DNA from 2 places in the Clostridium sp. AF32-12BH genome. Region 2 is predicted to be linked to the other one. Evidence: riboswitches for the same ligand, from Rfam matches in the RefSeq annotation. Region 2 holds a riboswitch; the other holds the start of a gene.
What was found. A riboswitch is a leader RNA that binds a small molecule or an ion and turns the genes downstream of it on or off. The one in region 2 is predicted to bind FMN.

Region 1: linked by a shared signal. The riboswitch ahead of DWZ40_RS16040 (ECF transporter S component) and the one ahead of ribD (bifunctional diaminohydroxyphosphoribosylaminopyrimidine deaminase/5-amino-6-(5-phosphoribosylamino)uracil reductase RibD) in region 2 are both predicted to bind FMN.

The regions. Positions count from the first base shown of each region.
Region 1 covers NZ_QUEH01000018.1:53,023-56,435, forward strand. The annotation lists gene DWZ40_RS16035 (L-threonylcarbamoyladenylate synthase) at 1-622, opposite strand, end outside; gene DWZ40_RS16040 (ECF transporter S component) at 809-1,447, opposite strand; FMN riboswitch at 1,675-1,794, opposite strand; gene DWZ40_RS16045 (hypothetical protein) at 1,841-3,277, opposite strand; gene DWZ40_RS16050 (mandelate racemase/muconate lactonizing enzyme family protein) at 3,310-3,413, opposite strand, start outside.
Region 2 covers NZ_QUEH01000009.1:33,442-36,854, reverse strand. The annotation lists gene DWZ40_RS10425 (DNA/RNA helicase domain-containing protein) at 1-1,262, shown strand, start outside; FMN riboswitch at 1,358-1,472, shown strand; gene ribD (bifunctional diaminohydroxyphosphoribosylaminopyrimidine deaminase/5-amino-6-(5-phosphoribosylamino)uracil reductase RibD) at 1,845-2,948, shown strand; gene DWZ40_RS10415 (riboflavin synthase) at 2,929-3,413, shown strand, end outside.

The DNA.
Region 1 (3,413 bases), on a different contig from region 2:
GCAGCATCTCCATGGTAATTGCACCCGGACGAAGCAACGTCGGCACATCACCGGATACGTCCACGATCGTAGACTCTACCCCGATTCCCACCGGACCGCCATCCAGGATCATCTCAATCTTGCCTTCCATGTCCTGCCATACATGCTGTGCCGTGGTCGGGCTTGGTCTGCCGGAAGTATTGGCACTCGGTGCTGCCACCGGAACCCCGGCCAGTTTGATCAGACGGTTTGCCACCGGGTCACTCGGCATACGGACTGCTACCGTATCCAGCCCGCCGGTCGTTCCGTAAGGCACAATGTCACTTTTCGGAAATACCATGGTCAGCGGTCCCGGCCAGAATGCCTCCGCCAGCTTCCTGCCCGCCTCCGGAATGTATGCTACAAGCGGTTCCAGTTCGTCCAGACAGGAAATATGCGCGATCAGCGGGTTGTCGGACGGGCGGCCCTTTGCTGCGTAAATTTTCTTAGCCGCAGTCTCATCCAGTGCATTCGCGCCAAGACCATACACCGTCTCGGTCGGAAATGCCACCAGACCTCCGGTTCTTAGAATTTCAGCTGCCTCAGCCAGTTCCTCATCTTTGATCTGTTTTGTATCTTCTATTTTTACCAGTTTTGTATTCATACGTTTACCTTCTTTGCAATCCTGCAGCAACATGATACCGGTGTGCTGCCAAGGCTGTGTCCACATGATTATTTCCGGCATAAAACCTTACCTTTTTGCCGGTCTGTTTCTGCCTTATCATAACACAAGACACCCTGCGGTGCAAGATAGACCGCAGGGTGTCTGACTATAAGTTTTCTATATTATTTATGCATTCACGCGTTTCTCATTTTTTACAGTTTTGTGTGTTCCAATGCTATGGATCAGCACACTGACGCGTTTATAAACCAGTGCAGTCACCACGGACACAATGATTCCTTTGACCACATTGAACGGTCCGACGCAGAACAATGCAAAGGTCCATACACTTCCAACCGCCGGGTTGATGGCTGCGCCTGCTGCCAGAATGGTTTCCATCGGCATGAAGTTGGAATAGAACGGAAGCATAACCAGAGCATTTGCTACCACACCAACCGCTGCCATACAGATGGTTCCCAACACAAGTCCTGTCATCGCGCCTTTTCTGGTGTGGGAAATTTTATAGATCAGACCTGCCGGAATGACCAGGGCACAGGAGATCACCAGGTTCGCAAACTCTCCTACAAATCCGGTACTGGTCGGCTTCAATACCAGCTTTACCAGAATTTTTACGACTTCCATGATCGCACCGGCTGCCGGTCCCATGGCAAAGGTTCCGATCAGCACCGGTACCTCGCTGACATCCAGTCCGTAAAAGCTTGGTGCCAGAAACGGAAGCGGAAACTCAAACAGCATCAGCACACCTGCAAGAGCACCAAACATTCCCATCAATACAACATTTTTCGTAGTCAGTAACTTTTCTTTCATGTCTTTTCCCTCCTGAAATAGATTGGTCGTGTCACTGTTCATGCATTGCGCAAACAGTAACGTGTAAGTTCATCATTCAGAGGAATCGTGTGAAATGTGAAAATCAGCAGATGCGCTGCCATACCGCCTCGATATACCATACAACGAAAAATCCCCCGGATATCGCTACCCGGGGGACTTGAGTCGTTCATGCTGCCATTACAGGTCTTGCTGTAAAAGCTTTCACACAATTTCTTCTCTCATCCAGACTATACTGTCGGTTTTGGAATTTCACCAAATCAGCTGCGCAAAGCAGGTCGCGGACTGTAACCGCCGGTGGGGAATCGCACCCCGCCCCGAAGAACTTATCATTGCCTTAACTATAGTACATCTTTTTCAAAAAATCAAGTAAATTTATACAAGACCGATCATGCTTAAGATCATCAGCAGTACCATGCCGACACATCCGCCAAATGCTGCCATCGGGCTGACATATTTCAGATACTGCGGCAGGTCTACGTTGAATACCTCCTGACACATCCAGCATCCGGAGTCATTGACATGACCAAACAGAACGGTGCCAAGACCGATTGCCAGGGTAACTGCTACCGGTGACAGACCAAGCATGTTCATGATTGGCAGGCAGATACCTGCTGCTGCCATGGATGCAGTTGCCATGGAACCTGCTGCTGCACGCATAACAGCTGCGATAATAAATGGAATCAGAATCATCGGAATACCGGATTTTGCAACAACCTCTGCGATCTCAGATACAACCGGCTGGCTGGAAAGTACAGATGCAAATGCTGCACCCATTGCGGTCACCATAAGAACCATTGCAGAAACATCGATCGCACGTTTTACCCAGTTGCCCATACCAAGCTCCAGAAGGCTTGCATTCTCGCTGATCTTTTCTGTGCGGTTTGCATTGCGGAGCATTTTTGCCTTGATCTTTCCATTGGTCAGGATCAGGATGATGATGCCAACCAGCATTGCGATCGATTTGTTTCCGATAAAGTTGATTACCTGAAGTACACCGCTGTCCTCTGGAAGAACCATGGCACAGATCGATGCTGCTGCGATCAGTCCAGCCGGAACGATCAGCGGAAGGAAGGCGATCAGGGCATTCGGGATATCCGGTTCTTTCATCAGAAGGCTCTCTACGCTGTCATCGCCATCTTTGACCGGCTCGATACCAACGGTATATTCCGGCTTCGGTGCTGCATAGGAAGCATGCTCTGTCATCCAGCGGATGGTCAGCGCATAAATGATGATAAGGGATGCCAGACAGATTACCAGGCCCCAGAGAATTACCATACCAACATCTGCACCAAGCAGAATTGCTACTGCCAGGATTGCTGCAGATGGTGGAACAACACCATGTGTGAACCATACAGCAGTAATGACATACGGAGTAACTACAGCCATGTTCATGTTTTTACGCTTTGCAATGGTTGCTGCGATCGGTGCAGTCAGAAGCTGTGAAATATCACCAAATACGGAAATCGCCATAACAAATGCGGTTAATGCCGGAGCCAGTTCCAGGTGTTTGCCACGGAACAGCTTTACAAAGAAGTTACTGATTGCAACGGCTGCGCCGGAATCCTGCACACCCATGGCAAGGATCGCACCGAAAAGGACCGGCAGACCAATGCTTCCAAGGCTCTTTCCGAACGAACCGGTAATGTTGTTTAAACTCTCAATCGGTGAAGTGCCAAAGAAAATAGAGAGTCCCATTGCGGTAAAGAACAGCGCCATAAAGCTGTTCATTTTCAGTTTCAAAGTCAATACAAGCAAGATCACGATCGATATGATCAGTGCAAGCATGTAAATAAGTGGTGTCATTGTCATAGTAATTCCCCCTAATTTTATCCTATCATTCTCTAGAACACCCGGATTTTTTCTGCTGCATCCCAGTCAATCTCAATGCCAAGACCCGGAAGCTGCGGAACATAGAAATTCATATGTTCATCATGCTCAAACGGTG
Region 2 (3,413 bases):
TAGATCAGCTGGAAGCTCATATGGAGCATGTATACCGCCTGCGCTTTTTCTACTCCTTTCAGATTCCACGGCTTGGAAAGGAATTTGACCTGCTCCAGGTGAAGGAAAACCAGATTGTAAACATTGAACTGAAAAGCGGTGCGGTTTCCGAAGATGCCATACGCAGGCAGCTGATACAGAACCGCTATTATTTGTCTGTACTTGGAAAACCGATCAAATCTTACACTTACATCAGCAGTCAGAACCGGTTGGTGCGTCTGACAAATCATGACCATATTGCTGACACAGACTGGAAACAGTTGTGTGAGGAATTGCAGGAGAAAAGCCCAGAATACACGGGAAATCTGGAAACATTGTTTCAGGCGGAATGGTATCTGATCTCGCCGCTGACACAGCCTGAACGTTTCCTGAGAAAGGAATATTTTCTGACAGCGCAGCAGAAAGATATCGAACGGCAGATTCTAAGAAGAATCAGGACAGAACGAAGAGGGTATTACTGGTTTTCTGGGCTTCCAGGAACGGGAAAAACCTTGCTCCTGTATGACATTGCCATGAAACTTTCTGTCCGGCAAAAGGTCTGCATGATTCACTGTGGAACTTCCGGGCAGAAATGGAAAAAACTTCATGAACGCCTGCTGCGTATGATCTGGATTTCGGATTCGCAAATTACAGAAGAAACAAAATTAGATGAGTACAGTGCCGTTCTGGTTGATGAAGCACATTTACTGAGTCAGGATGTATTACATAGGATTGTAAACCTGGCTGGAAGTCGTCCGGTTATTTTTTCCAGTGACGATGAGAGCCCGGTTTCACCGGAAGAAGCGGATCAAAGCATAAAACAGGAGTTGGAAAATCTTGCTGAGGTTTGGATGTTTCGTCTGACAAATCGGATCCGGACCAATGCGGAACTTTCAGCTTTTATTCAAAATATGATGCATCTTCCAGAGCGGAAAGTTACCAGACACTTTCCAAATGTTACTGTGTTTTATGCCAACAATAACCAGGAAGCAGAAAATTTGATTCAGTATGCAAAAGAACAGGGATATCAACTTTTGTCAGAACATATGGTAACAGGAAAAACACCGGATTGCTTGGCAGTGATGTTGGATGAGCAGTATTTCTATGATGAGAATAAATATTTGCGCTCCGAAAATCATACTGTGCGGAAGCTGTTTCATCAGCTGAATGGTGCAAAAGAAAAGCTGCTGCTGGTTGTAAACAATAATTTCCAGCTTTATGATGTGCTTTTGGACCTGTTATAGTTTCATGAATCTGGATTCACACAGGATTACACCAATTTTACACCATATCTTGACTTTCCTATAGAAATGTGCAATAATACCACTCGTAAAAAGCATAAAGTCTTCAGGGCGGAGCGAAATTCTCCACCGGTGGTAAAGCCCACGAGCCGCAAGGCATGATTCGGTGCAATTCCGAAGCCGACAGTATAGTCTGGATGAAAGAAGAATGATCGTGTATTTCTTATATTTTTGAAAATACCGTATTTGTGATAACCGCTCTGGAATGAAAATTTCAGAGCTTCTTTTATTTCATAGGAATTGTGTTTTATGAAACAAATGGAACATGCAGATCGCATTTTTCGTGATTTCGTGAGCAGGAACAAAGAGAGTTCTTTTTCATGATTTGGAAAATGGTTTACAGGATACGGAAAATTCAAAAATAACGGAAAAACAGTACAAAAAGAAAAGCAAGTTCTGAAGAATATTGATTCTTTGGATCTGCTTTTTTCTGTATTGCATAACTCAGAAGTATCTGTGGTGCATCTGACGTTAACCATCCTTCTGCTTGATACTTATGCGAACAGGAAATGGAGGAAGGAGTCTTTGACAAAACAGGATTATATGCGCCGGGCAGTGGAACTGGCGAAAAAAGGCGAAGGCTGGACCAGTCCGAATCCGATGGTAGGCGCCGTGGTGGTAAAAGACGGGAGAATCATCGGGGAAGGATACCATGCGCGGTATGGGGAACTTCATGCAGAGCGCAATGCGCTCCGTGCCTGTATGGAGCCGACGGAGGGGGCAGACCTCTATGTCACGTTAGAGCCATGCTGCCACTATGGAAAACAGCCTCCCTGCGTAGAGGCAATCGTGCAGGCGGGGATCAAGCGGGTTTTTGTGGGATCGGATGATCCGAATCCACTGGTTGCCGGAAAGGGAATCCAGTATTTGCGGGAACGCGGCATTCTGGTAGAAACCCATGTGCTGAAAGAAGAATGCGATGCGCTAAATCCGGTGTTTTTCCATTACATCCGCAGAAAAACTCCCTATGTGGTTTTAAAATATGCCATGACCATGGATGGGAAAATTGCGGCATATACCGGGGCATCCAAATGGGTTACTGGCGAGGAGGCACGGGCGTGGGTGCAGCGGGAGCGCAGCCGTTACTGTGGCATCATGGTGGGGGTCAATACCGTACTGGCAGATGATCCATTGCTGAACTGCCGCATGCCGGGAGGAAGAAATCCGGTCCGGATCATCTGTGATACACACTTAAAAACTCCGATGGAATCCAGAATCGTAAAGACCGCGAGGGAAATTCCTACAATTCTGGCTGTCTGCGAGACGGACAAAAAACGATATCTTCCCTATGAACAGGCGGGCTGCCAGATTTTGCCAGTTTCAGAGGAAGAGGGGCATGTGAATCTCAAGGACCTGATGAAGCTGCTTGGCGAAAAACAGATCGACAGTATTTTGCTGGAGGGAGGCGGTACCTTAAACTGGTCCGCGTTAAAAAGCGGGATTGTCAAAGAAGTACATGCTTATCTTGCACCGAAGCTGTTTGGCGGTGCAAAAGCCAAAACGCCGGTGGAGGGGCCTGGTGTGGCAGATCCTTCGGAAGCGGTCCGGCTGAAGGTCAGAGAAATCCGAAAGCTGGGCGAGGATTTCCTAGTGGAAAGCGAGGTGCAGGATGTTTACGGGGATCGTTGAAGAGATTGGAACGTTAAAACGGATTACCTGGGGTGCACATTCGGCGGCGCTGACCATTCAGGCAAAACAGGTGCTTGCCGGTACCAAAGTGGGCGACAGCATTGCAGTCAATGGGATTTGCCTGACGGTAACGAATCTGGACACTTCCGGGTTTACGGCAGACGTAATGCATGAAACCTTAAACCGTTCTTCCTTAAAAGGTGCAAAACCGGGCATGCACGTGAACCTGGAGCGGGCAATGGCAGCAGGAGGGCGGTTTGGCGGTCATATCGTAAGTGGCCATGTGGATGGAACCGGAACGATCCGGAAGATTTCGCGGGATGATAATGCAATTTGGTATACTGTGGAAGCCAGCCCGGCAATTCTTCGCTATATTGTGGAAAAGGGATCCGTTACGATCGATGGGATCAGCCTGACTGTGGCATCGGTGACGGAGAAATCTTTTTCCGTTTCCACGATACCGCA